Regions from separate parts of the Shinella sp. AETb1-6 genome, predicted to be linked through region 1. Evidence: riboswitches for the same ligand, from Rfam matches in the RefSeq annotation. Region 1 holds a riboswitch; the other holds the start of a gene.
What was found. Region 1 has a riboswitch for FMN ahead of GR158_RS01705 (6,7-dimethyl-8-ribityllumazine synthase). Riboswitches for the same ligand answer to the same signal wherever they lie in the genome.
Positions count from the first base shown of each region.

Region 2: it holds a riboswitch for FMN, as region 1 does, so the genes downstream of both, ribB (3,4-dihydroxy-2-butanone-4-phosphate synthase) here and GR158_RS01705 (6,7-dimethyl-8-ribityllumazine synthase) in region 1, are expected to answer to the same signal.

Region 1 is NZ_WUMM01000001.1:354,829-369,242, forward strand. Features, by position in the region: gene GR158_RS01650 (aldehyde dehydrogenase family protein) at 1-832, opposite strand, end outside; gene GR158_RS01655 (glutamine synthetase family protein) at 951-2,321, opposite strand; gene GR158_RS01660 (TRAP transporter substrate-binding protein) at 2,396-3,451, opposite strand; gene GR158_RS01665 (TRAP transporter large permease subunit) at 3,587-4,909, opposite strand; gene GR158_RS01670 (TRAP transporter small permease subunit) at 4,906-5,415, opposite strand; gene GR158_RS01675 (N-formylglutamate amidohydrolase) at 5,551-6,312, opposite strand; gene GR158_RS01680 (MurR/RpiR family transcriptional regulator) at 6,504-7,385, shown strand; gene GR158_RS01685 (ABC transporter substrate-binding protein) at 7,486-8,589, shown strand; gene GR158_RS01690 (ABC transporter permease subunit) at 8,673-9,563, shown strand; gene GR158_RS01695 (iron ABC transporter permease) at 9,560-10,342, shown strand; gene GR158_RS01700 (ABC transporter ATP-binding protein) at 10,352-11,413, shown strand; FMN riboswitch at 11,518-11,664, shown strand; gene GR158_RS01705 (6,7-dimethyl-8-ribityllumazine synthase) at 11,750-12,226, shown strand; gene GR158_RS01710 (PotD/PotF family extracellular solute-binding protein) at 12,543-13,697, shown strand; gene GR158_RS01715 (L,D-transpeptidase) at 13,711-14,414, opposite strand, start outside.
Region 2 is NZ_WUMM01000003.1:300,709-315,122, forward strand. Features, by position in the region: gene GR158_RS07065 (DUF4038 domain-containing protein) at 1-821, shown strand, start outside; FMN riboswitch at 876-1,022, shown strand; gene ribB (3,4-dihydroxy-2-butanone-4-phosphate synthase) at 1,107-1,742, shown strand; gene GR158_RS07075 (LLM class flavin-dependent oxidoreductase) at 1,932-3,338, shown strand; gene GR158_RS07080 (ABC transporter ATP-binding protein) at 3,462-4,256, shown strand; gene GR158_RS07085 (branched-chain amino acid ABC transporter permease) at 4,253-5,134, shown strand; gene GR158_RS07090 (branched-chain amino acid ABC transporter permease) at 5,138-6,190, shown strand; gene GR158_RS07095 (ABC transporter substrate-binding protein) at 6,207-7,535, shown strand; gene GR158_RS07100 (ABC transporter substrate-binding protein) at 7,590-8,939, shown strand; gene GR158_RS07105 (ABC transporter ATP-binding protein) at 8,989-9,765, shown strand; gene GR158_RS07110 (amino acid ABC transporter permease) at 9,806-10,864, opposite strand; gene GR158_RS07115 (amino acid ABC transporter permease) at 10,861-12,132, opposite strand; gene GR158_RS07120 (amino acid ABC transporter substrate-binding protein) at 12,149-13,180, opposite strand; gene GR158_RS07125 (acyl-CoA dehydrogenase family protein) at 13,673-14,414, shown strand, end outside.

The sequences.
Region 1 (14,414 bases):
CGTCGTAGAGCGCCTCGTTGACATAGATGCGCTCGATGCCGCAGCAGCACTGCCCCGAATTGTAGGTCGCACCGTCCATCAGCGTGTCGACGGCGGCGTCGAGATCGGCGTCCTCCATCACATAGCCCGGATCCTTGCCGCCGAGTTCGAGACCGACAGGCGTGAAGGTGCCGGCGGCGGCGCGCTCGATGGCGCGGCCACCTTCGACGGAGCCCGTGAAGTTCACGAAGTCGAAGGCGTTGCCGGATATCAGCGCCGAGGTCGTGTCATGGTCGAGGAACACGTTCTGGAAGACATCTTCCGGCACACCGGCCTCGTTGAAGGCGCGCACGAGGCGCTCGCCCACCAGCAGCGTCTGCGCGGCATGCTTGATGATGACGACATTGCCGGCCATCAGCGCCGGCGCGATCGTGTTGATCGCCGTCATGTAGGGATAGTTCCACGGCGCGATGACGAAGACGATGCCGTGCGGCTCGCGCTCGATGCGGCGCTCGAAGCGCTCGGAATTCTCGATGACGATCGGCGCCAGCGACGAGCCGGCGATCTCGGCCACATAGTTGGAGCGCTCGTTGAAACCCTTGAACTCGCCGCCGTAACGGACCGGGCGGCCCATCTGCCAGGCGATCTCAGGCACGATCTCGTCGGCCATCTCGTTGACGCGGGCAACGCCCTTCAGCACGAGCTGGATACGTTCGTCGAGCGGGCGCTTCGCCCAGGCCTTCTGCGCCTTCTTCGCGCGGGCCACGGCCGCCTGTGCGCTTGCCAGCGGCATCGCCTCACGCTCGGCGTAAACCGAGCCGTTCACGGGGGATATGCATTTGATCACAGTCATGATCGATTTCCTGTTTCAGATATGAACTTTCCGCCGGACAATAGCCGATCCAGCCACGCGGCAAATATCCCTGAAGGGCTATGCGCCGGCGCCGGTTCGACCTTGACTGGCTTGAGCCTTACGCCCTCTCGAAGCCGCGCGCCACCTCCCAGTCGGTGATGCGGCGATCGTACTCCTCCTGCTCCCATTCTGCCGCGCGGACATAGTGGTCGATGACCTCGTCGCCAAAGGCCTCGCGCAGCATGTTCGAGCCCTTCAGCACCGCGGTGGCCGCGCGCAGGGTCTTGGGGATCTCGCGAATGTCCTTGCCGCCATAGGCGTCGCCCTCGAAAGGCGCCTCCAGTTCCAGCTTCTGCTCGATGCCGGCAATGCCGGCGGCGAGCAGCGCTGCCATCGCCAGATAGGGATTGAGGTCGGAGCCGCCGACGCGGCATTCGATGCGGATGGCCTTCGTGCCCTCGCCGCACAGGCGATAGCCCGCCGTGCGGTTGTCCTTGCTCCAGATCGCCTTGGTCGGCGCAAAGGTGCCGGCGACGAAGCGCTTGTAGGAATTGATATAGGGCGCGAGGAAATAGGTGATCTCGCTGGCATGGGCGAGCAGCCCGGCGACATAGTTCCGCATAAGGTCGGACATGCCGTATTTGGCTTGCCCGTCGAAGAACTTCGCCTCCTTGCCGTCGAGGCTCCACAGCGACTGGTGGATATGTGAGGAGGAGCCGGCGGCGTTGTAGTTCCACTTGGCCAGGAACGTCACGGCCTTGCCGCGCTGCCAGGCGATTTCCTTGGTGGCGTTCTTGATGATCGAATGCCGGTCGGCCATCGTAAGCGCCTCGGCATAGCGCACGTTGATCTCCTCCTGACCGGCCGAGGCCTCGCCCTTGGAGTTCTCCACCGGAATGCCCGCACCCTGCAGGCCGTTGCGCAACGCGCGCATCACATCCTCTTCCTTGGTGGTCTGGAAGATGTGGTAGTCCTCGTTGTAGCCGCTGACCGGCAGCAGATCGCGATAGCCGCTCTCGCGGGCATGGTCGTAGGTCTGGTCGAACAGGAAGAATTCGAGCTCGCTTGCCATGAAGGCCTTGAGGCCCATTGCCTCCAGCCGCTTCACCTGCTTCTTGAGGATGGCGCGCGGCGAATGCGGCACTTCTTCATGGGTATGGTGGTCGAGCACGTCGCACAGCACCATCGCCGTGCCCTCCAGCCAAGGCAGCTTGCGCAGCGTCGCAAGGTCCGGCTTCATCGTATAGTCGCCGTAGCCCGCCTCCCAGCTGGTGGATTTGTAGCCCGAGACGGTTTCCATCTCCATGTCGGTCGCCAGCAGGTAGTTGCAGCTGTGCGTCTCCTCGTAAGCGCTGTCGACGAAGTACTGCGCGTGGAACCGCTTGCCCATCAGGCGCCCCTGCATGTCGACAAGGCAGGCGAGCACGGTGTCGATACGGCCCTCGGCCACATCCTTCTTGAGATCATCGAACGTGTAGGTCGTCGTCATGGGGCGGTCCTGCGGGGTTATGTCATGGTGATGAACCGGGCCTTGGCAGGCCCGGTTCGATAGCGTTGATATCATCAGCCGTTGACGTAGGGCGGGCCGGCCTTGTTGATGATGGCGTTGTATTCCTCGAAGATCTTGACGACCTTGGCGGCCGTCTCGCCCTGTTCGGCGATTTCCTTCCAGAACACCTTCGCCGCGTCTTCGACGGCCTTCCACTCCGCGGCCGGGATGCTGGTGAGCTTGAGCTTGGTGCCCTCGGCACGCAGCTTCGCCTCGCCACCCCAGTACCACTGGTCGCGGTAGTTGTTGCCGGCTTCGATGGCCGTCATGACCAGCTTCTTCAGGTGATCGGGCAGTTCGGCCCACTTCTTCTCGTTGACGAAGAACGAGCCGATCCACGCACCAGAGATGTTGTTCGTCAGGAAGTGGTCGGTCACGTCGGCCCAGCCGACCGTGTAGTCCTCGGTGATGCCCGACCAGGCCATGCCGTCGAGTTCGCCCGTCTGCACGGCGACCTGCGCATCCTCATAGGGAATGGTGACAGGCACGACGCCGAACTGCGTCAGGAAGCGGCCCGCGGTCGGGAAGGTGTAGAGACGCAGCCCCTCGAGATCCTTGAGCGAGGTGATCGCCTTCTTGGTGTTGAAGTGGCACGGGTCCTGGCCCGACGACGACAGCCAGACGACGCCGCCGACTTTTTCATAGGAGGTCTTCCAGATATCGGCGAGACCGTACTGCTTGAACAGCACGGGCACGTCGAGGATCTGTTTGGTGGCGAGCGGGAAATAGCCGCCGAAGGTTGCGACATCCGCCGGCGAAGCCATGGAATCGTCGTCGGAATGCACCGCGTCGATCGTACCGGCCTGGAGCGCGCGGAAAAGCTCGCCCGTCGGAACGATCTGGTCGGCGAAGTACAGTTCGATCTCCAGCTCGCCCTGCGCCGTCGCATTGATGGCGTCGATGATCGGCTTGGTGACGTGTTCGCCGAGTGCCGCACCCGCATAGGTCTGGAAACGCCACTTGATGGCCGTCTGGGCCTTCACGACCGCAGGTGCCGCGAGCGTTGCGGCGCCGGCCGCACCGATGGTGGCCGCGCCGGCACGCGTCAGAAATTGCCGTCTGTTTGTCATAGCTCTATCCCTCTGGTTCTACATCTTGGTTTTGCCGGAAACGGCCGTTCATTCCGGTCGGAAAATCATCGTTCTTCTATCGGCCTCGTCCAAAGTCCATCGAATGCCCGGCGGCGTGCGCCGCCGGAAATCCGGTTATTTGCTGTAATAGTTGTTCGGCAGCCACGTCGCGATGTCGGGAAACACGCCGATGATGATCAGGCTCGCCACCATGATGCCGACGAAGGGCCAGATCGATTTGTAGATGTCCCGCATGCCGATCTCGGGCGGCGCCATCGCCCGCATCATGAACAGGTTGTAGCCGAAGGGCGGGGTGATGTAGGCGATCTGGCAGGTGATCGTGTAGAGCACGCCATACCAGACGAGATCGAAGCCCAGCTTCTGCACCAGCGGGATGTAGAGCGGCGCGACGATGACGAGCATCGCCGTATCGTCGAGGAACATCCCCATGATCAGGAACGAAAGCTGCATCAGCACCAGCACCTGCCAGGGCTCCAGGCCGAGATCGCCGAGGAAGAAGCGCTCGATCGACTTGACCGCGCCCAGACCGTCGAACACGGCGCCGAAGCAGAGCGAAGCGATCAGGATCCACATGAACATGCAGGTGATGCCGAGCGTCTTCTGCAGCACGTCGTTCCACAGCCGGGCGCTGAGACGCCCGCGCCACCAGGCGACGAGCGCCGAGCAGATCGCGCCGACCGCCGAGCTTTCGACAAGGCTCGCGATCCCGCTGAGGAACAGCCACATCATGAGCACGAATATGCCGAGCGGTACGATGCCCGCCGAGAGCAGCCGCACCTTCTCGCGGAACGGCACATTGCGCTCCGAGAGCGGCAACGCCGGACCGAGCGCCGGGTTCACGCGGCAGCGCACATAGACGTAGATCGCCATCAGCGCCGCCATCATCAGACCGGGCAGAAGGCCGGCAAGCCAGAGCTGGCCGACCGGAACACGGGCGATCATGCCGTAGAGCACCAGCACCACGCTTGGCGGCAGCAGGATGCCCAACGTCGAGCCGCCCTGCACCACGCCCGTCATCATGACCTTGTCATAACCGCGACGCAGCAGTTCCGGCAGCGCGATGGTCGCGCCGATCGCCATGCCGGCGACGGAAAGGCCGTTCATGGCGGAGATGATGACCATGAGCCCGACGGTTCCGAGCGCCAGACCGCCATTGATCGGCCCCATCCAGACATGAATGGCCTTGTACATGTCCTCGGCGATGCCCGATTCCGAGAGCATGTAGCCCATGAACACGAACATCGGCACCGTGAGCATCGGATACCATTTGACGAGCTTCATGGCGGACGAGAAGCCCATCTCGGAGCCGCCCTCGCCCCACAGCAGGAAGGCGGCCACGACGCCGACGAAGCCGATCACGGCGAAGACGCGCTGCCCGGTGAGCAGCAGCACCATCATGCCGGCGAACATCGTGATTGCGATGAATTCATAGCTCATGCGATCGGCCTTCCCCGCAATTCGGCGATATCCTTGAAGAGCGAGGAGAGCGACTGCGCGAGCATCATGAACACCCCGAATGTCATGACGATCTTGATCGGCGCCATGTAGGGCGCCCAGGCGGTGAAGCTCTTTTCGTTGAACTGAATGGCGTAGGTCGTGCTCGAAATGCCGCCATAGAGCATGAAGCCGAGGAAGACGATCAGCGCAACCGAGGTCACGATGTCGAAGATCGCCCGCTTGCGGGCCGACCAGGTGCCGTAGAACAGGTCCATGCGCACGTGATCGCCGGTCTGCATGGCGAAGGCGCCGCCGAGCATGTAATAGGCGGCCATGGTGAACTGCGCGGATTCGAGCGTCCAGTTCGCCGGCAGGCGGAAGGCCTTGGACAGCGACGAGTACAGGAGGATCGCAAACATCGCGAAGATCAGATACATCGCGAAAATGCCGACACGCCGGTTGAACGTGTCGACGAAGCGCACATAGCTCTTGATGACATCAGGCATGGTTTCCGCCTCCGTCGGCAGCAACGGCATTTTCAGCCGGCCCATTCCTCAAATGCGAAAACGCAAGCATTCGCCTCGCCTCTCCAGTTCGTGTTCAGTTCCGTTTCCACGGGCCGTTCGTTCCCCGGTCTTTTTTTATTCTATTGCCGACAGGGCCGCGCCGAGCAGTCCCGCAAGATAGCCGGCCACGACCTTCTGGCCGGCTTCATTCTGAATGAGGTCGTTGCGGACCTCGATCATCACGTTGGGCAGGCCCTTGGACAGGCCGTGCTCGCGAAGCGTATGCGTCACGCCGTCCTCGGGGCCGTAAGGCTCGTTGCGGCGGATGGTATAGGGGCCGTCCGTGCCAGCGGCCGCCAGCATGGCATCGGCAAGGCGCGTATCGGCGTCGTGCAGGATGCCGATCTCGACATCGCGCGGCTTGCCGAAATAGACCGGCGTGAAACTGTGCATCGTCACGATGACGGGCGGCCTGCCCTCTGCGATCCGCGTCTCCACGAGGCCGCGCAGCCGGTCGCGGAAGGGAATGTAGAGCGCCCGCGTGCGGGCATCGCGCGCCGCCTGGTCGAGTCCGGCATTGCCCGGCACGTCGAAGACCTCGCTCTTTGCCGGCATGGCCGCCGGCGATTCCGGCGGGCGATTGCAATCGTAGGCGAGACGGGAGAAGCGCTGGAACAGCAGCGTGGCGTCGAGTTGCTCCGCCATCAGCCGCGAAACGGCGAGTGCCCCCGGATCCCAGGCGATATGGCTGGCAAGCGCCTCGGCGGAAAGGCCGAGCGTGCCGAGCGAGGCCGGCAATTGGCGCGATGCATGCTCGCACACCAGGATCACCGGGCCCTGCGCAACAGCATTCTCCAGGGCGACAGGGTCGCCCTCCTCTCCAGTCAGAATTCCCATAGCCTGATCCCCTCGACCGGCTTTTTTCGTTGCTGAAAAGAATTCTTCACTGGACAGCCGCTGTCAACCGCCGTGTGAAAAAATCTCTTCAAAAAAACATTTGACTCGCATTGTAACAGGGCGTTTTATCGTCGAAACCCCGGCGGAGACCGGGGCTGCAGGGGAAAAATTTGACACTCAATCAAGCATCCATGACGGTGTCGGATGTGATCTCTGCCCACTTCGATGCGCTGACGCGCGCCGAACGGCAGCTCGCCACATCATTGCTCGACAACTACCCGGTCTCCGGGCTGGGCAGCATCACCACGGTGGCGGACAATGCCGGCGTCTCGACGCCCACCGTCGCCCGCATGGTGCAGAAGCTGGGCTTTCGCGGCTTCCCGGATTTTCAGGCGCGCCTGCACCACGAGCTGGAGGCGACGCTCTCCAACCCCATCACCAAGCATGACCGCTGGGCCGCCAATGCGCCCGGCACGCATATCCTCAACCGCTTCGCCGATGCGATCATGAACAACATGCGCCAGACGCTCTCGCAGGTGGAGACCGCCGACTTCGACAGCGCGAGCGCCCTTCTGGCCGACCGCCAGCGCAGCATCTACATCATCGGCGGGCGCATCACGAAGGCGCTGGCCGACTATCTCTTCACGCATCTTCAGGTCATCCGCCCGAACGTCACGCAGATCGCCGCCAACCCCGCGTCCTGGCCGCACTACGTTCTGAACATGAAGGCCGGCGACGTGCTGGTGATCTTCGATATCCGCCGTTACGAGCAGGAGATGGAGACGCTGGGCCGCGTGGCACGCGAGCGCGGCGTCGAGATCGTGCTCTTCACCGATCAATGGGCGTCACCCGTGGCCAAGGCCGCCGCGAAGGTATTCCGCGTGCATATCGAGGCACCCTCGGCCTGGGATTCCTCCGTCGTCACGCTCTTCATCATCGAGGCGCTGATCGAGGCCGTCCAGAGTTCGGGCTGGGAGGAAACCAGCGACCGAATGAAGACGCTGGAGGGCCTGTTCGAGGCCAGCCGGCTTTTTCGCAAGCCCCGGCCGGAGGTGCCGGACAAACCACGATAAACAAAAGAAAAAAGCGATACGGAACTGTCACATAAGGTTCACGCGCCACCAGTATCAGCTTCGCCGAAGTTGACTGACACACAAAAGGAGAACACCCGTGATGTCATCTACGAAACGTCTGCTCTCGCTCTCCACAGCGCTTGCGATCGCCCTTCCCTCGCTCGCCCTTGCCGAGCCGAGCGCCGAGCTCATCGAAGCTGCCAAGAAGGAAGGCATGCTGACCACCATCGCCCTGCCGCACGACTGGTGCGGTTACGGTGACGTCATCGCCTCCTTCAAGGCGAAGTATCCGGAAATCCAGGTCAACGAACTGAACCCGGATGCCGGTTCGGCCGACGAAGTCGAAGCCATCAAGGCCAACAAGGACAACAAGGGCCCGCAGTCGCCCGACGTGATCGACGTCGGTCTCGCCTTCGGCCCGCAGGCCAAGGCCGAAGGCCTGCTGCAGCCCTACAAGGTCTCGACCTGGGACGAAATCCCCGACACGATCAAGGACGCCGAAGGCTACTGGTACGGTGACTACTACGGCGTGATGTCGTTCCTGGTGAACAAGGACCTTGTCCCCAACACGCCGAAGGACTGGGCCGACCTCCTGAAGCCGGAATATGCCGGCCAGGTCGCTCTCGCCGGCGACCCGCGCGCCTCCAACCAGGCCATCCTGGGCGTTCTCGCCGCCGGTCTCGCCAAGGACGCGAAGTCCGGCAAGGAAGCCGGTGAGGCAGGCCTCGCCTACTTTGCGGAGCTGAACAAGGCGGGCAACTTCGTCCCCGTCATCGGCAAGTCCGGCACGCTGGCGCAGGGCTCGACCCCGATCGTCATCGCATGGGACTACAACGCGCTGGGTTGGGCCAAGACGCTGAACGGCAACCCGCCGACCGAGGTCGTGGTTCCGGAAAAGGGTGTTCTCGCCGGCGTCTACGTCCAGGCGATTTCTGCTTATGCCCCGCACCCGAACGCGGCCAAGCTGTGGATGGAACACCTCTATTCCGACGACGGTCAGCTCGGCTGGCTTAAGGGCTATTGCCATCCGGCACGCTTCAACGCCATGGTCAAGGCCGGCAAGGTTCCGCAGGACCTGATCGATGCCCTGCCGCCGGCTGCATCCTATGAAAAGGCCTACTTCCCAACCCTCGAGGAAGTGGACGCCAACAAGGCTGCCGTCACCGGCGCATGGGACAGCGTCGTCGGCGCGAACGTGCAGTAAGCAACACTCTCCATCGCCCCGGCTGTCCGGCCGGGGCGATGGCTGTGGTCCGCCCGTGCGGCAACCCCTTCGAGGTCATCGTGATGCCATCAGACAGTTCAGCCGCCCGACAGCCGACGCGCGAACCGTTCCGCCTCCCGCTGCACTGGCTGGGCGCGTTGCCGTTCGCGATCTTCGTCCTGCTGTTCCTGATCATGCCGACGATGCGCATCGTCATCGGCGCCTTCCAGACGCCGGAAGGCAGCTTCACGCTGGACAATATCCGCGGCCTGTTCACCACCTCGATCATGTCGGCCTACTGGATCTCGATCAAGATCAGCATCGCCTCGGCCCTGCTCGGTTGCCTGATCGGCTTTTCGGTCGCGGCCGCCGCCGTGCTCGGCGGTTTGCCGAAATGGATCCGCAGCCCGCTTCTCACCTTTTCCGGCGTGGCCTCCAACTTCGCCGGCGTGCCGCTCGCCTTCGCGTTTCTCGCGACGCTCGGCCCCGTCGGCCTCATCACGGTGTTCCTGCAGACCCAGTTCGGCATCAACCTGCGCGCGCTCGGCTTCAATCTCCTGTCCTTCTGGGGCCTGACGATCACCTATCTGTTCTTCCAGATTCCGCTGATGATCCTCATCATCACGCCGGCGCTCGACGGCTTGAAGCGCGAGTGGCGTGAGGCGGCGCAGATCCTCGGTGCCACCAACACGCAATACTGGCGCATGGTCGCCTTCCCGATCCTGCTGCCGTCGTTCCTGGGAACGCTGGCACTGCTGTTCGCCAATGCCTTCGGGGCTGTGGCCACGGCCATCGCGCTCACCGGTTCCTCGCTGTCCATCGTGCCGATCCTGCTTTTCGCGCAGATCCGCGGCGACGTGCTCGGCAACCCGCATCTCGGCTATGCCCTCGCCTTCGGCATGATCGTCGTGACCGGCGTCGCCAACACCATCTACATATGGCTGCGTGCGCGCAGCGAAAGGTGGCTGAAATGAAGAAGTTCTGGGCCTGGGGCGCCCTTATCTTCGGTCTGCTCTATTTCATCCTGCCGCTGATCGGCATGACCAACTTCTCCCTGAAGATGCGCCGCGGCGTCTATTCGCTCGATGCCTATGCCGTCGTGCTGGGCGATCCGCGCTTCCAGGAGACCTTCACCTATTCCATCCTGATGGCGCTCGCGACCATCGTCTTCGGCGTCGTGCTGGTGGTGCCGACGGCCTATTGGGTCCGCCTCAAGCTGCCCGGCCTTCGGCCCTATATCGAGTTCGTCACGCTGCTGCCGCTGGTCATTCCGGCCATCGTCATCGTCTTCGGCTATATCAGGCTCTACAACACATCGAGCTGGCTGCCGCTGACGGGATCGATCACAGGCACCAACATCCTCCTGATGTTCGGCTATGCCACGCTGGCGCTGCCCTACATGTATCGCTCCGTCGATACGGGCCTGCGCGCCATCGACATCGCCACGCTGACGGAGGCCGCCCAGAGCCTCGGTGCCGGCTGGACGACGATCCTCGCCAAGATCATCCTGCCGAATGTGCTGGTCGCGGTTCTCTCCGGCGCCTTCCTGACCTTCGCCATCGTCATCGGCGAGTTCACCATGGCCGCCCTTTTGAATCGCCCGGCCTTCGGCCCGTACATGCAGCTGCTCGGCGCCAACCGCGCCTATGAGCCCGCGGCACTCGCGGTCATGTCCTTCGTCCTCACCTGGGGCTGCCTCGGCCTGATCCAGCTTGTCTCCCGTTTCCAGAAGGGCGCGCAAAGCCCCGCCTAAGGACCCTTTATGAGCTTCCTGACCCTCACCAGCCTCCAGAAGTCCTTCGGCCCCGTTCAGGTCGTCAAGGATTTCAACATGTCCATCGAGAAGGGCGAGTTCATCTCGTTCCTCGGTCCGTCCGGCTGCGGCAAGACCACGGTGCTGCGCATGATCGCCGGCTTCGAGACGCCCTCCGGCGGCACCATCACCATCAACGGCAAGAGCCAGGCAAACCTGCGCCCCAACCAGCGCAACATCGGCATGGTCTTCCAGGCCTATGCGCTCTTCCCGAACATGAACGTCGCCGAAAACGTCGCCTTCGGCCTCAAGGTCGCCGGTCGTCCCAAGGCGGAGATCGACCAGCGCGTCAAGGAAATGCTCGGCCTCATCAAGCTCGACCACCTCGCCGACCGCTACCCCTACCAGATGTCGGGCGGCCAGCAGCAGCGCGTGGCGCTCGCCCGCGCGCTCGCACCGAAGCCGCAGGTCCTTCTGCTCGACGAGCCGCTGTCGGCCCTCGACGCCAAGATCCGCGTATCGCTGCGCGAAGAGATCCGCATGATCCAGCAGCAGCTGGGCATCACCACCGTCTTCGTCACGCACGACCAGGAAGAGGCGCTGTCGATCTCCGACCGCATCGTGGTCATGAATGCCGGCCGCGCCGACCAGATCGGCGCGCCCGCAGACATCTACAACCGCCCCGCCACGCGCTTCGTCGCCAACTTCGTCGGCACGCTGAACCTCATCGAGGCGAAGGTCGTCGATCCCGCCTCCAACCGCGTGTCGATCGGCGACCAGGGCGTCACCCTGCGAGAACCGCTCGGCGACGTGAAGGCGGGTGACACGATCTCGCTGGCGCTGCGCCCCGAGGCCGGATCGATCGCGCCGGATGCCAAGGGCGATACCGCGCTGTCCGGCGAGGTGGTCTCCACCAACTTCCTCGGCTCGGTCATCCGCACCCGCATGAAGGTCGGCGAAAGCATCATCTCCTTCGACATGTTCAACAGCCCGGGCCTCGTGCCCCCGGTGGTGGGCGAGACGGTCACGCTGCGCTTCGTGGCAAGCGACCTGCTCATTATCCGCGACTAGCCGTTCATTCCAGCCTTCCGGCGAAGGTTGGAAAATTCTGTCGTGAAAGTCGCTCTTTGCGTCGCCCGCGGATTTGATCCGCGGGCGTTTGCCCGTTATGGTCCTGATGTTCTCAGGGCGGGGTGAAACTCCCCACCGGCGGTATCCGGAGCAATCCGGGAGCCCGCGAGCGCCTTCCGCAAATGGAAGGGTCAGCAGATCCGGTGCGATGCCGGAGCCGACGGTCACAGTCCGGATGAAAGAGGGCAAGCAGGACCACCGCCGCGCTGGCGGACAACCTGCATGTTCGCCCAAGGGGACCGTTGAAAAATGGCTCAACCCTTGAAAGGCCTAGACATGAATGCGAATGCCACCCCCTCCTCCCGTATCGCCGTCATCCGCGCCCGCTGGCATGCCGGCATCGTCGATCAGGCGGTCGATTCTTTCGTCGCCGAATGGAAAGCGCTTGGCGGCCGCGCCGAGGATGTCGACGTGATCGACGTGCCGGGCGCGCTTGAAATTCCGCTCCATGCCCAGCTGCTCGCCCGCACCGGCAAATATGCCGCCATTCTCGGCGTCGCGCTCGTCGTCGACGGCGGCATCTACCGCCACGATTTCGTCGCCGGCACCGTGGTGGATGCCATCGTGCGCGTCGGCCTCGATACCAATGTACCGGTTCTCTCCGCCGTGCTGACGCCGCACAACTTCCAGGAATCGGAAGCGCATATCGCCTTCTTCCGCGATCATTTCGTCATCAAGGGCAAGGAAGCCGCCAACGCCGCGCGCCAGATCATCGACGCCCGCGCGCAGGCCGCTCTCGCCGCCGTCGCTTGAATCGACGCATCAACGACCGGAATCGTCCTGCCAGCGCATGGCGATAACGCGTTGAAATGACAAGAGCAGACCCGGCGTCGGCCGGGTTTGCGATGGTCCCGAACGCCGCGCGCTGCCGTGCCGGACGATCCCGCCGGCATGCTCGCTGCACCGCACAAGTCCCAATGTGGGGTGCGCGATTTACGGATAAATCACCTCTCCCGGCTTACCATGCGTGCGACCGCCTGTTGCGCGGGCTCGTTTCCGGCGGCCACCGGCATGCCCGTCCTTCCGGCCCGTGGCAGCGAGGCCGACTTAACGGCAGGGGAACAGCGCGATGTCGAAATGGTTCAGCAAACATGACGCGATGGAGGCCGGCGCGCTGACGGACACCTTCATGCGCCTCAAGCGCGGCTCGATCACCCGGCGCCATTTCCTGGGTGTCACCGGCCTTGGCCTTGCCGCCGCCGTTCTTGCCCGCCAGCCGGGGTTCTCATCGGCCGCCCATGCGAGCGACGATCTTGGATCGAGCATGTCGATCGCGACATGGCCGAACTATCACGACCCGGCGACGTTCGAGGCCTTCACCGCTGCCACGGGCGTCGCGGTAGAGGTGAACATCTTCGGTTCGAACGAGGAGATGCTGGAGGCGCTTCGAGCCGACAGCGCCCGATGGGACCTGTTCGTGCCGACCAACTACACGATCTCCACCTATGCCCGCCTCGGCCTGATCGAACCGCTCGACCTGCCCCGCCTGCCGAATTTCGATGCAGGCACCCAGAATGCCCGCTTCACCAGCCAGGGCACCGCCGAGGGCAAGGTCTATGCGCTGCCGAAGAACTGGGGCACGACCGGCATCGCCTACAACACGGACAAGGTGAAGGTCACGAGCTGGAAGGAGTTCTTCGCAGCCGCCATGGACGAGGCGGACGGCCGCGCGATCGTGCACGACTACCAGCTCACCGCCATCGGCAACGCCCTCGTCTCGCTCGGCTTCTCCTTCAACTCGGTGAAGCCCGGGGAACTTGCCAAGGCGGAGGAACTGCTGCTTGAGGTCAAGCCGCATCTCTATACCGTCACCAGCGACTATCAGCCCCCCATGCGCGGCACCGATGCCTGGATGACCATGTGCTGGACCAGTGACGGCGCGCAGCTCAATCGCGACGTGCCCGAGATCGCCTTCACCCTCGGTTCGGACGGTGGCGAGATCTGGTCGGACTTCTACGCCATTCCGAAGAATGCGCCCAACAAGCCGGCCGGCTACGCGCTGTTGAACTTCCTGATGGACCCGCAGAATGCGGTGCGCGAGCACATCGCCAACGGCACCCCGGCCACCGACAGCCGCGTCGTCGCCCTGCTGCCGGCCGAAATCACCGGCAACAGGATCGTCTATCCGGACGAGGCCGCCCTCACGCCGCTCGAATTCGGCGCCGCCGTCACGCTCACCGATCCGGCCCGCGCCGAGATCATGGCGCGGTTCAAGGCCGCCTGAGCGGCAACCGGCCTCAGACCGAGCCCAGCGGTCCCTGATGCACGACGATTCGCGCGTGATAGGGCACGCGCTTGTAGAGATCGATCACGTCCTGGTTGACCAGCCGCACGCAGCCCGACGAGGTCGCCTTGCCGATCGATTTCCATTCCGGCGAGCCGTGCAGGCGGTAGAGCGTGTCCTTCCCGTCCTGGAAGATATAGAGCGCCCGCGCGCCGAGCGGGTTCTTGATACCGGGATCCATGCCGCCGTTCTCGACGGAATACCGGGCAAGGCTCGGCGTGCGCGCGATCATGTCGGCCGGCACCTTCCAGCGCGGCCAGGGCTGGCGCCAGTGGATGATGCCCTCGCCCTCCCAGGCAAAGCCGTCGCGGCCGATGCCGACACCGTAACGCATTGCCGTGCCGCCGGGCTCGACCAGATAGAGGAAGCGGCCGGGCGTATCCACGACCACGGTGCCCGGTGCTTCGCCGGTCGGATCCTTCACGCGCTGGCGATAGTATTTCGGGTCGATCTCCTTGTAGGGGATCGCGGGAATGAGATGCCCGCCATCCTCGACGGCCGCATAGCGCGCGGCAAGCTCCTCGTCCGTCGCCGGGACGATCGGGTAGCTGACCCTCTGCGGAACGGGCACGTTCTTCACGCCGCCTTGCGTGGTTGCGCACCCCGCCAGCGTCGCTGCAGCCCCCATGAGGAAGGCCCTGCGCGAGAAGACACCGA
Region 2 (14,414 bases), on a different contig from region 1:
AGCGCTATGCCCGCTATCCCAACATCATCTGGGTGCAGGGCGGTGACTATGATCCACCGGACCGTGCGCTGGTCGATGCGTTGGCGCTGGGCATCGAGGAGGGAGCGCCGGGCGCGATGCAGACCGTCCACGGTAATCGCGACAGCGCGACGGCCGCCTATTGGCCTGATGCGAAATGGCTATCGATCGATACGGTCTATACCTACGAGGATGTCGCGGCCGCCGTGCAGGCACGCTATCGCGCCGGGCCGCACCGGCCTTTCTTCATGATCGAGTCGCGCTATGAAGGAGAGCATGGGGTCAAGGCGGACGAAATCCGCAAGATCGCCTATGGTGCGCTTCTGTCGGGTGCGAGCGGCCAGGTTTTCGGCAACAACCCCGTCTGGCATTTCAGCGGCCCCGCGCTCTACGACACGCCGGAGGGATGGCGGCAGGCGCTCGATAGCGAAGGGGCGAAAAGCATCGGCCATCTGGCGCGCCTGTTCGAGCGCTTCGACTGGTGGAAATTGAAACCGGACGATGGGCGGTTCGTGCGTCATATCGAGGGCATACCGTCCGCCACTACCATATCCGCCGTCGCAGGCGATGGAACCTTTGCCGCCGCCTACATCCAGGGCGTCGCCTCGCTCGATCTCGACCCTACGGTCTTGGCGGCCGCAACCGGCGCCGTCGAATGGTACGATCCCGCCACCGGTGCACTCGCCGCCACGAAGCCTGACGCCGACCTGCGACAACTGGTGGTGCCGACATCCTCGAGAGCATCCGGGACCACGGACTGGCTGGTCGTTCTGCGGGCGGCGGGTGGCTTGCGGGACAATTAGATCGGTGATGCCTAACGCCGCTCTTGCATTTTCCTATCAAAATTTCTTATCTAGAGATGTTCTCAGGGCGGGGTGAAATTCCCCACCGGCGGTATCGGGCGAGAGCCCGGAGCCCGCGAGCGCCTTTCGTGAATGAAGGGGTCAGCAGATCCGGTGCGATGCCGGAGCCGACGGTTAAAGTCCGGATGGAAGAGGGCATGTCTGCAAACCGCTCGTCCGTGCGGGTGCAGGCCTGTTCGCCCAAGGGATGAATCGCCGCTACGGCAACCCTTGAAAGGCAATGAAATGGCACTGTCGAAAATTGAAGACGCAATCGCGGCCTTGGCACGTGGTGGCATGATCGTGGTCGTCGACGACGAAAACCGTGAAAACGAGGGTGACATCATCGTCGCCTCGGAGGCGGTGACGCCCGAGATCATCGCGTTCATGATGAAACACGCCCGCGGCCTCATCTGCGTGGCGATGGAAGGCGAGCGTCTCGATGCGCTCGACATTCCGCTGATGGTTCCCCAGAACACGGAGTATCTCCAGACCGCCTTCACCGTCTCCGTCGATTATCTTTCCGGCACGACGACGGGTATTTCGGCGGCTGATCGGGCCGTAACCGTCAAGGCGCTGATGGATCCCACCGCACGGCCGCAGGATTTTGCCCGGCCGGGCCACATTTTCCCGCTGCGCGCCCATCCGCGCGGCGTGCGCGGCCGACCGGGCCACACGGAAGCTGCCGTCGATCTCGCGCGTCTCGCTGGCAAGGCGCCGTCGGGTGTGATCTGCGAGGTCGCCAACGATGACGGCACCATGGCGCGCCTGCCGGAGCTGATCGCCTTCGCAGAACAGCATCAACTGCCGCTCATCAGCATCGAGGATCTGATCGGCTTCATCGAGGCACGCCAATCCGACGCGTCCGCGAACGCGGCTTGATCGGGTCTGTTGCTAAGTCAACGATGAAGGGCTTTGAACGCAGGGTATCGGCTTGGTGAAAGGCCGGCACCCTGGGCCCGAAGCGCAGCGGAAATTTGTTTCAAGATAAATTCTATAAAAAATATAGAATGCCTGTCCGGCATCGTTTTGGGATCATAATGTCTCGTCCAGCCAAACGGACGAGACTTCATGAGCAAGACGATACGATTCAATGCCTTCGAGATGAATTGCGTGGGACACCAATCCCCCGGCCTATGGCGTCATCCGCGCGACCGCTCCTGGGAATACAAGGATCTCGACTACTGGACGGATCTCGCGAAGCTCCTTGAAACCGGGTTTTTCGAATCCGTCTTCATCGCCGACGTCGTCGGCTATTATGATGTCTACAAGGGCAATTTGGACAACGCCCTGCTCCAGGGCGTGCAGATCCCCGTCAATGATCCGCTGCAATTGGCCAATCCCATCGCCCAGGCGACCAAGCATCTTGGAATCGGCATTACTGCATCCACCTCCTTCGAACACCCTTACACATTCGCGCGGCGGCTTTCGACGGCAGACCACCACACCAAGGGCCGTGTCGGCTGGAACATCGTGACCTCCTACCTCGAAAGCGGTGCCAAGAATGTCGGGCAGGGCGGGCTTCGCTCCCACGACAACCGCTATGATGTGGCGACCGAGTATGTCGAGGTGCTCTATAAGCTCCTCGAGGGCAGCTGGGAAGAGGGCGCTGTTGTCAGGGACAAGGAGCGCGGCATCTTCGCCGACCCCACGAAGATTCACGAGATCGGCCATAAGGGCAGATATTTCGAGGTGCCCGGCTATCACCTGAGCGAACCGTCGCCACAGCGTACGCCGGTTCTTTTCCAGGCGGGCGCATCGGGCGCGGGCAAGCAGTTCGCGGCAGGCCATGCGGAATGCGTCTTTATTTCGACACCACTCAAGGATGCGACGCGGGCCTATGTGTCCGATATCCGACAGCGCGCCGCGGCTCAGGGCCGGGACCCGAAAAAGGTGCTGATCTATGCGATGGCGACGATCATCGTCGATGAAACCGATGCGAAAGCACGGGCGAAATACGAAGAATACGCGAGATATGCCTCGTATGACGGTGCGCTGGTCCTGATGTCCGGTTGGACGGGCATCGATTTCGGCCACTACAAGCCCGCCGACACGGTCAAGAAGGTCAAGACGAACGCCATCATCTCGGCCGTCGAGCATCTGGCGGAAGGCGGCAAGGTCTGGACGATCGAGGAACTGGCGAAGTGGGGCGGCATCGGCGGTCTCGGGCCGTTGTTTGTCGGGTCCGCAGCGACGGTTGCCGACCTGTTGCAGGAATGGGTGGAAGAGACCGATATCGACGGTTTCAACCTGGCCTATGCCCTCGCACACGAGACCTTTGCCGATGTGATCGGTTATCTCGTACCGGAGCTCCAGAAGCGCGGTGTCTACGCCACCGGTTACCGGGACGGCACGCTTCGCGAAAAACTCTTCGGCGATGGCCCGTACCTTCCGGAAAGCCATCCCGCCCATCGCTTCCGCGATATCGAGCGGGTGAAGCGCGAGGAGGCGGATGCCGCCGCCGGCGAGGCTGCATGACGCCGATCTAGTTTCACGCGCGGCCGTAGCCGCCAACCCTTCCCAGCACACAGACCGGACGCCCCGTCACTGATCGGGCGAGCGCGGGCGTGTGCCTCAGGACGCAATGAGGAGCATGATACGATGACCACTTCTGCTGGTCCCGCCCTGGAAGTCAGAAACGTTTCGCTCTCCTTCAAGGGCGTCAAGGCGATTTCGGACCTGTCCTTTCAGGTCGAGCGCCGTGAAATCTGCGCTCTGATCGGTCCGAACGGCGCCGGAAAGAGCTCTTTGCTGAACATTCTGAACGGCGTCTATATACCGGATTCCGGCGAGATCGTGTTTGAGGGCGAACACTTCCGGCGCATGCAGCCGCTCGAGGCCGCGCGGCGCGGAATCGGCCGGGGTTTCCAGAACAATGCGCTGTTTTCCGGCATGAGCGTGCTGGACAATGTCATTGCCGGCCTGTCGCGCAAGTCCCGCGTGACGCTGGTCGAGGAGGCGTTCCGGCTGCCGCGTGCGCTCTCGCAGGAGAAGGCGTTTCGCGCGCGGGCTCTGGATGTGCTCAAGCTGTTCGACCTTGAGAAACATGCCGAAACTGTCGTCGGCACTTTGCCCTATGGCGTTCAGAAGAAGGTGGAGATCGCCCGCGCAATCGTCGCAAAGCCTCGCCTGCTTCTGCTGGACGAGCCGCTGGCCGGAATGAACGCCGCTGAAAAGCAGGAGATCGCGGCGGTCATCGCGCGGCTCAACAGGGAGCTGGACCTCACCGTCGTTCTCATCGAGCACGACATCGGCATCGTCCTGAAACTCGCCCACCATGTCGTTGTGCTCGACTACGGACGCAAGCTGGCGGACGGCCCGCCGGAAACCATCCGCGACAATCCGGATGTCATCGCTGCCTATCTCGGCGCCCAACATGCGGAGGCCGCGGCATGAACATGTTCCTGGAAACCCTGATCGGCGGCCTGCTTGCCGGCACGATGTACTCTCTCGTCGCCATCGGCTTCGTGCTGATCTACAAGGCGTCGGGCGTCTTCAACTACGCCCAGGGCTCCCTGCTGTTGTTTGGCGCGCTCACCTTCGTCACGCTCACCGATCAGGGCGTGCCGGCGCTCGGCGCGATTGCCGTGACGATCGCTCTTTTGATCCTCACCGCCATCGCCATCGAAAAGCTGTTGCTGCGTCCGTTGACCAACCGCAGCCCCATGACGCTGTTCATGGCGACACTCGGCCTCTCCTATGTCGTGGAGGGCGTCGCGCAGGGCATCATGGGATCGCAGGTGCGGGCCCTGAACCTCGGCATCGACGACCTGCCGATCTTCCTCGGCGATATCATGATCAGCCAGTTCGACCTCATCGCCGCCGGTGTGGCGCTTGCGATCGTCGTCGTCCTGTCGCTGCTGTTCAACCGCACGCGCATCGGCATCCAGCTGCGGGGCGTGGCGGACGATACGCGCGCGGCGCTGTCGCTCGGCATCGATATCAACCGCATCTGGCAGATTGTCTGGGCGGTCGCCGGACTGGTCGGCCTCGTCGCCGGCTTGCTGTGGGGCGCGCGCCAGGGCGTGCAGTTCTCGTTGTCGCTGGTGGTGCTGAAGGCTCTTCCCGTCCTCATCATCGGCGGCTTCACCTCGATCCCCGGCGCCATCGTCGGCGGGCTGATCGTGGGAGCCGGCGAGAGCCTGGCCGAAACCTATATCGGCCCGTATCTCGGCGGCGGCATCACGCCCTGGTTTGCCTATGCGCTGGCGCTCGTCTTCCTTTTCATCCGCCCGGCCGGCCTGTTCGGCGAACGACAGATCGAAAGGGTCTGAGCCATGTCCGAGATCAACCTGCCCGCTGCCGCCGAACCTGTCGATCCCGTCGGCCTGAAGGCGGTCGGCATTGCCGCAGCAATCGCCGTGCTTCTTGCCGCCCCTTTCCTCGCTTCGGAATACTGGATCAACGCGATCATCGTGCCGTTCCTGATCCTGTCCCTCGCTGGCCTCGGCCTCAATCTCCTGACCGGCTACGCTGGCCAACTTTCCCTTGGCGCCGGCGCGTTCATGATGGTCGGCGCCTACGCGACCTTCTCCCTTCAACTGCGTGTTCCCGATCTGCCGTTGCCGCTGGCGCTGGTCGTGGCGGGTCTCATCGCGGGTGCCGTCGGGCTTCTCTTCGGCATTCCGTCGACGCGCATCAAGGGCTTCTACCTGATCGTCAGCACGCTCGCCGCCCAGTTCTTCTTCGAGTGGCTGTTCCTGAAGTTTCCCTGGTTCTACAATGGCAACTCGTCCGCCACCATCGCCCTGTCGCGCGGCCTCTCCTTCTTCGGGCTGGAGGCCAATACGCCGCACGGGCGCTATTACCTGACGCTCGGCATCGTCGCGCTCCTGACGCTCCTCTCCTTCAACCTGATCCGCGGCCAGACGGGGCGGAACTGGATGGCGATCCGTGACATGGATACGGCCGCCGCAGTCATCGGCGTCCCGGTCTTCCGCGCGAAGCTGCAGGCCTTTGCGGTCTCAAGCTTCATTCTCGGCATCGCTGGCGCGCTCTGGGCCTTCGCCTATCTCGGATCGGCCAGCGTGCAGAGCTTTGGCCTCACGCGCTCCTACCAGATCCTTTTCATCATCATCATCGGCGGTCTGGGCACCATTCGCGGCGCCTATTTCGGCGCGGCTTTCGTCAGTCTTCTGCCGCTGGCACTCGACTGGCTGTTCCAGCACGTCTTCGGCGGCCATGTCGATGCCGGCCTGCTCCAGAACATCCAGAAAGCGATCTTCGGCCTCCTCATCATCTGGTTCCTGATCAAGGAGCCGGAAGGATTGGCGAGGCTTCTCGGCTTGCAGCGAGCGCAGGGTGCGCGCCGCCGTCTCTTCCCATCTTGAACCCAGGAGTTGAACCATGAAACGTCTGCTTGTCGCCGCGTTGTTAGCCGGCACGCTTTTCTCCAGCTTCATCCCGGCTTCGGCCGAGGAGGTGAGCCAGTATATCCCGCTGCCGACCTATCGCGTCGGCGCCTATGCCTCATCCGGCGAACTCTGGTGGGCCGGCGAGCGGGATTATTTCCGCTACATCAACGAGGTGGAAGGCGGCGTCGAGGGTGTGAAGCTCAACTACGAAGAATTCGAGACCGAATGGAGCCCGGACCGCACCGTCGAGGTCTATGAGCGTGTGAAGGCCGGCAAGGATGGCTCGCCGCTCGCCTTCTTCTTCACCCACGGCACGCCGGCGACCTATGCGCTGCTTGAAAAGGCGGCAGCCGACAAGATCCCGTTGATCGATCCGGCCGGCGGGAAGACGGAGACGGTCGACGGCACGGTCTTCCCCTATGCCTTCCCGCTGCTGTTCAGCTATTACAGCCAGGCTTCGACGGGCATCAATTACATCGCCGACAAGGTCGGCGGATTCGACAAGCTCAAGGGCCTGAAGATCGCGACCGTCTATCATGACAGCGCCTATGGCCGCGCCAGCCAGCCGGCCGTCGAGGCGCTCGCCAAGAAGTACGGCTTCGAGAATATCCAGATCCCCGTCGCCGATCCCGGCAACGAACAGTCGCCGCAGTGGCGCCAGATCCGCGAGCAGAAGCCCGACTGGGTCTTCCTGCGCACCTGGGGCGTCTCGACGGTCGTTGCGCTGAAGACGGCGCAGCGCTTCGGCTTCCCGGCCGATCATATCATCGGCGACGTCTGGGCGGGGTCGGAATCCGACGCCATTCCCGCGGGCACCGCGGCCATCGGCTATTCGGCGCTCGCACCCTATCCGGGCGGAACGGATTTCGAGATTCACAAGCGCCTGAAGGCCGAGATCCTCGACAAGGGCAAGTCCGACCTGCGGGACCAGAAGCTGTTTGGTGCCGTCAACTACAATATCGGCCTCGTCAATGCGGCGCTCGCCGTGGAGGCGCTGCGCACCGGTTACAAGCATTTCGGCGCACGCCCGCTGAATGGCGAGGAGGGCCGCTGGGCCTTCGAACACCTGACCATCGATGACAAGCGCCTGGAGGAAATCGGCTTCAAGGGCCTGCTTCAGCAGATCAGGATCACGCCCACCGATCACGAGGGCGGCGGGGCGGCCCGCATCCAGAGCTGGGACGGCGAGAAGTGGGTGCTCCAGACCGACTGGATCAAGGCCGACCACGAGCTTCTCAATCCGCTGATCAAGGAGGGCGCCGCGGCCTACGCCAAGGACAACGGCATCACGCCGCGCACGCCGGAAACCGAAACCAATTGATTCCATGGCGGGGCGTGGCGGGTGCCACGTCTCGACCCCCAACAGGAGATGGGTATGTTCAAGACATTTCTGCGCGGCGCGATCGTCGCAGCCGCTTCCGTGCTGGTGCTTGCGGGCTCCGCACAGGCAATCGACACGACACCTGGACCGGACAGCGACAAGCAGTTCTTCCCGATCGCCAGCTATCGCGTCGGTCCCTATGCGGCCTCCGGCGCGTCGATTTGGGCGGGTCGCATCGACTACTACCGCTACATCAATGAAGTGGAGGGTGGTATCAACGGCGTGCCGATCGTCTGGCAGGAATGCGAGACGGAATGGACGGCCGAAAAGGGCATCGAATGCTACGAGCGCTTCAAGCGCGGCCTGAACGGCGCGCCGGTCTCGGCCTATTTCCCCAACGGCGCACCGGCCGCCTATGCTTTGTCCGACCGTGCGGCGCAGGACAAGATTCCGCTGGTGACGCTGGCCTATGGCCGCACCGAAGCGACCGACGGACGCGTCTTTCCCTACATCTTCCCGGTCATGGTGACGTTCTACAGCGAGGCCTCGGCCGTCGTGAACTACATCGCCGAGAAGGAAGGCGGCTTTGACAAGCTCAAGGGCAAGAAGATCGCCACCGTCTACCATGACAGCGCCTATGGCCGAGAAACGCTCGATCCGCTGGCGCTGCTTGCCGAGAAGTACGGTTTCGAGAACATCCAGATTCCGGTGCCGGATCCGGGCAGCGAGCAGTCCTCGCAGTGGCGCCAGGTCCGTGAGCAGAAGCCGGACTGGGTTTTCCTGCGCACCTGGGGCGTTTCCACGCCGGTCGCCATCAAGACGGCGCAACGCTTCGGCTTCCCGGCTGACCGCATCATCGGCGATGTCTGGGCATCCTCGGAAGAAGATGTCATTCCCGCCGGCGATGCCGCAAAAGGCTATCTCGCGCTGACGCCCTATCCGGCCGGCGCCGATTTCGAGATCCACAAGCGTCTCAAGCAGCACATCATCGATACCGGCAAGTCGGATCTGCGCGACACCAAGGCGTTCGGCAGCGTCTACTACAATTCCGGCCTCGTCGATGCGCTCATCTCGGTCGAAATCGTCCGGCAGGCGCAGGCGAAATTCGGCAACAGGCCGATCACGGGTGAGGAAGGTCAGTGGGCGTTGGAACACCTCAAGCTTGACGACGCCGCACTCGATAAGGCCGGTTTCCTCGGTCTCGTCCAGAACCTCCAACTGACGCCTGCCGACCACGAGGGTGGCGGCGCCGTGCGTGTCCAGCAGTGGACCGGCCAGAACTGGAATCTTGTCAGCGACTGGGTTCAGGCCGACCGCGAGGCATTGCGCCCGTTGATCGATGCCAAGTCCGCCGCCTATGCCAAGGAGCACGGCATCACGCCGCGCGACGTCGGCACCAATTGATCCATCAGGACCGGGGCAGGAGCCGCCCCGGTCCCACAAGGAGAGAAAAATGACCCTTCAGTCTGAACTGCCTGTCGTCGCCGACCGTCGTCTTCTGGACGTGTCGGGCATAGAGGTCGTCTATGGCGGCGCCATCCTGGCGGTCGCGGATGTTTCACTGACCGTCGGCCAGGGCGAGATCGTCGCGCTGCTCGGCGCCAATGGTGCGGGCAAGAGTACGGTGCTCAAGGCGATATCCGGGCTGGCGGCTGCCGACAGGGCGACGGTGCGGCAAGGACATGTGCGTTTTGACGGTCAGGACATCCTGAGGACGGCGGCAAACCGCCTGACGAAACGCGGCATCGTGCATGTGCTCGAAGGCCGGCGGGTATTCTCGCATCTGACGGTCGAGGAAAACCTGCTGTCGGGCGCGTTTCTTCACAAGCCGGCGCGGGGCGAACTCTTGCGCCAGCTGGACGACATCTATGCCTGGTTCCCCCGCCTGAAGGACAAGAGGCGAACTTTGGCAGGGCTTACCTCCGGCGGCGAGCAGCAGATGCTCGCGATCGGTCGCGCACTCTTGACGCAGCCGCGCCTCGTCCTGCTGGACGAGCCCTCGATGGGGCTGGCGCCGACCATCGTCCAGGAGATTTTCAGGATCATCGTCCGGCTCAACCGCGAGAAGGGGGTGGCCTTCCTGCTTGCCGAGCAGAACGCCGCGCTTTCCCTTGCCCATGCCTCCCGCGCCTATTTTCTCGAAAGCGGTCGCGTGGCGCTGGAGGGCAAGGCGGAAGACCTCGCCCAGCGTGACGATCTGCATCACATCTATCTGGGGTCCGGGGCCTGAGCGCCAAGGGTTCGGCAGTTTGTGGGCGGCGGGGTGGCGCCTATGCGGGGGTCGCCCCGTTATTTCCCAGCCGGCGCTCGAGCCACTGACTGTAGCGCGAGGCGCCAAAGCAGATCACGAAGTAGATGACGGCCACGACGATGTATGCCTCGTTGTAGAAGCCGAGCCATTGCGGATCGGCAGCGGAGGCGCGGGCGGCGTTCAGGAGGTCGAATATCCCGATGACGGCGAGCAACGAGGTCGCCAGCAGGAAGCCGATGGCGAGGTTCACGATGCCGGGGATAACGATGCGAAAGGCCTGCGGCAGGATGACGAGGCCCTGTATGCGCCAGTATCCGAGCCCTAGCGCCGTCGCCGCTTCCGCCTGGCCGTTCGGCACGGCCTGAAGCCCGGCGCGGATGACCTCGGCAATGTAGGCGGCCCAGAACAGCGTCACCATGATGATCGCGCGCAGCATCTTGTCGATGGAAAGCCCGTCCGGCAGCGCCATCGGCAGGATCAGCATGGCGACATAGAGAATGGCGACCATCGGCGTGCCGCGCATGAGTTCGATATAGAGGACGGCGAAGGTGCGCAGCCCTCCGAGGTTCGAGCGGCGGGCAAGCGCCAGCAGCACGGCAATGGGCGTCGCGGCGGCAAAACACAAGGCCCAGACGAACAGCGTTACCGGCAGGCCGCCCCATTGGTTGGAAGGAATGGGCGTTGCCGTGAAGGCGCCTTGCATGAGCAGCCAGCAGGCAACGATCGTCAGCGGCCAGGCAAGGATGAGCCCACGTCCCCAGAAGCGCGGAAGGGCGCTTGCCGCAAGGATCGCGCACAGCAACACGATCACCAGCAGTGGCCGCCATTGCAGGTCCGGCGGATAGAAGGCGAAGAGGATGAAGCGGAGCTTCGCCGTCACGAAGGCCCAGCAGGCGCCCGCCCGCGTGCACGCATTCGCGTCACCGGTAAAGGTGGCGTCGAGCACCGCCCAGCGCAAAAGCGGCGGAACGGTCTGCCACAGCAGAAGGAGTGTCGCCAGCGTGACGAGTGTATTGGCGCGCGTTCCGAAGAGGCCGGCGCGCAGGCCAGGCAGCGCACGGGCAAGGCGTGTGGTCATCGTCTGCTTCCCTTGAGCGCGACACGGTTGTTGTAGATGTTCATCAGGGCCGAAAGCGCGAGATTGATGGTGAGGAACGCGCCGATGAGAATGATCAGCGCCTCCATGGACTGGCCGGTCGTGTTGGCGGTCGTGTTGACGATACTGACCAGGTCGGGAAAGCCGATGGCGACGGCCAGGCTCGAATCCTTGGTGAGGTCCAGGTAGCTCGATGTCGTCAGCGGCGTTATCACGCGCAGTGCCTGCGGCATCACGACGAGGCGAATGATATGGCCGTCGTGCAGCCCGAGCGCCCGCGCCGCCTCCCACTGACCCTTGCCGACCGATTGTATGCCTGCGCGGACAATCTCCGCGATCAACGCCGCGAACTTCACCACGAGGCCGGTCAGCAGTGCGGCGAATTCCGGGGAGAGGTTGAGGCCGCCTCTGATGTTGAAGCCTGACAGCGCCGGCAGTTCCGCCGCCGGCCGTGCACCAACCAGAAGAAGGAAGGCGAAGGGGGCGGCAACGGCGAGCCCGGTGGCGACCATGCCGGAACGACGCGTCAGCCGGCCGGTGGCCCGCAGGAGGACGATGAGGACCAGAGTTGCAATCGCGGCAATTCCGAGTGCTGCGACGATGCCGAAGGGACCGCCCACAAAGTAGAGCGAGGGTATGTAGACACCCCTGTTGGTGAGGAAGACCGCATCGAACACGCCCGATGCCTGGCGTGGCGCCGGGAACGCCTTCGCAAGCGCCATCCAGAAGAACAGCTGCAGCAGGAGCGGCGTGTTGCGGGTGATCTCGATGAACCAGCGCACGAGGCGGGAGAGCAGCAAATTGCGCGAGAGCCCCGCCACGCCCACCGCGACACCGAGGATCGTCGCGAGAAGGCAGCCGAGCAGGGAAACCTTCAGCGTATTGAGAAGGCCCGCAACGAGCGCGCGCAGATAGGTATCCCCCGCGCGGAAGGCGATCGGGCTTTCGCCGATTTCAAAATTGGCGGAACTCGAAAGAAAGGCAAAACCCGGCAGGATGCCGATGCGTGCCATGTTCTCCAGAACATTGCCGATGAACAGCGTGCCCAAAGCCGCAAACACGGCCAGAAGGGCAAGCTGGCCCCATGGCCAGCCGCCCCACCATGCCTGGATTTTCGCGGCCAGGCCGGGCCGCGGCGGGCCCGACAGGACGATGTGGAAAACGCGTCGACCTGCAACCGGCGCGTTTCGCCCGGAATCGCGAAAATGCTCCATGTCCTCGCCTTTACGCAATTCCAGACAGGTGGTCATTCGTCATCATCACGGCTTAGCGGAAGGGCGGCGAATAGAGCAGGCCGCCGTCGGTCCACAGACTGTTGTAACCGCGCTCCCAGCCAAGCGGTTTCAGGTTGCGGTCGAAGATCTCGCCGTAGTTTCCGACCGTCTTGATGATGTTATAGGCCCATTTCGGATCGAGCCCGATATCGTTGGCAAAGGACGGATCGACGCCGAGGAAGCGCTGGATTGCCGGGTCTTCCGATTTGAGGAACTCGTCCACATTTGCCGATGTGATGCCCCATTCTTCGGCCTGGATGGTCGCATTCACGGTCCAGTTCACAAGTTCGAGCCACCGATCGTCGCCGCCGGCGATAGCCGGTGCGAGCGGCTCCTTCGAAAGGCGTTCCGGCAGGAGGACATAGTCATCCGGCTTCTTCAGCTGGGTGCGCTTGCCGACGAGATCGGAGGAGTCCTGCGTGATCGCGTCGACGCGGCCGGATTCCAGTGCGTCGATGAACTGTCCGGTATCCTCTATGGTCACGGGCGTGAAGGTCTTGCCCGTCTTGCGGAAGAAGTCGGCCACGTTCAGTTCGCCCGTCGTACCGCTCTGCGCCCCGATCGTCGCGCCGTCGAGATCCGCGGCCTTCGTTACGCCGAGGTCCTTGCGGACCAGGATGCCCTGGCCGTCATAGAAGACCGTCGGGCCGAAATGGAAGCCGAGCTTGAAGGCGCGGGTGGCGGTGACCGTGACGCCCGAGAGCAGGATGTCGAATTCACCGCTCTGAAGGGCGGGAAGACGCTGCTGCGGCGAGGACGACGTGAACTCCACCTTGTCGGGGGTGCCGAAGACCGCGATCGACAGGGCGCGGCCGTAATCGATGAAGAAGCCCTGCCACTTGCCGTTGCTGTCGGGCGTGAAGAAGCCCGGTGTGGTGCCGACGCCGACCTTGATGGTGCCGCGCTGGTTGATCTTGTCGAGCGTCGGGCCGGCGTGAGCCAGGCCCGATAGCATGGTCGTGGCGAGGAAGGCAGCGGCGGCGACGGACTGTACGGCCCGCCGGAAGGTGGTCTGTGTACTCATATGGAAATGTCCCCATTCTCGAAAAAAGAGCTTCCACCACAGCGAGACTCTGCCGGGCAGTGAAAGTAATTTTCATATTATCTATAAAATTACTATATTTAAGAAATGGATGTTCCAAATTTCGGCAAAGACACGAAAATTGCTACCAGCGCGCCGCGGAAAGACAGGTCAAGTCATGGGCCGCGTTGACATTGACACCTATTGATGGCCGTCCGGTTTCGAAGGGACCGGGACAGTTTGATACGCGACCTGCCGCGCCTTCTGAACAGGCAATGCGTGCCCGGCTCGTATCGTCATTTCCCCGAACGAACGGCATAAGCCGTTGCCGTCCGTTTTCCGGTTGCGCTTTTTTCAGCCGAAGGCGGAACAGCATTTTGCCGAATAGTACATAAAAGATATGGAATTTCTTTATTTCATATCTGGCGCAGCTACCCTCGCGGCAATTCCAAGCGTGACCGGCGATGGTCGGCACGATAGCAACGAGCAGGATAGATGACGCAGATCGAGAATGCCTGGGGCGCTGGCCCCGGAGAGGATTACGAGACCATTGCCGCGCCGTTCCGGCCAATCTTTACGCGGATCGCTGAAAACGCGATTGCGCGGGACCTGGGGCGCGACCTGCCGCATGAGGCGATCCGCGACTTGAAGGAGGCGGGTTTCGGTGCCGTGCGGCTTCCGGTGGAAGCGGGCGGCAAAGGCGCGAGCCTGCCGCAGTTCTTCAACCTGCTGATCGAGCTTTCGGCGGCGGACTCCAATATCACGCAGGCGCTGCGCGGGCATTTCGGCTTTACGGAAGATATCCTGAACACCCGGGATGCCGCGCGCCGCACGCTCTGGCTGGGGCGTATCGGCGGCGGCGAGATCACGGGCAACGCCTGGAGCGAGATCGGTGCGGGTGCCGCACTCGACCGCTTCGCCACCCATGTCGCCGAGAAGGACGGCAGGCTCGTCCTGAACGGTGCAAAGTACTACACGACCGGCTCCCTCTTCGCCGACTGGATCGACGTCGGGGCCTCCAACGCCGAGGGCGAGGGCATTTCGGTGGCGGTGCGTCGTCACGCCGAAGGCGTCGATGTCGTCGATGACTGGGACGGCTTCGGCCAGGTGCTGACGGCAAGCGGCACCACCACCTTCCGCGATGTCGTGGTGACGCCGGAAGACATCGTCGTCGACGAGGCGCGTTTCCGATACTCGGCCGCCTTCTACCAGCTCGTTCATCTCGCAACGCTTGCCG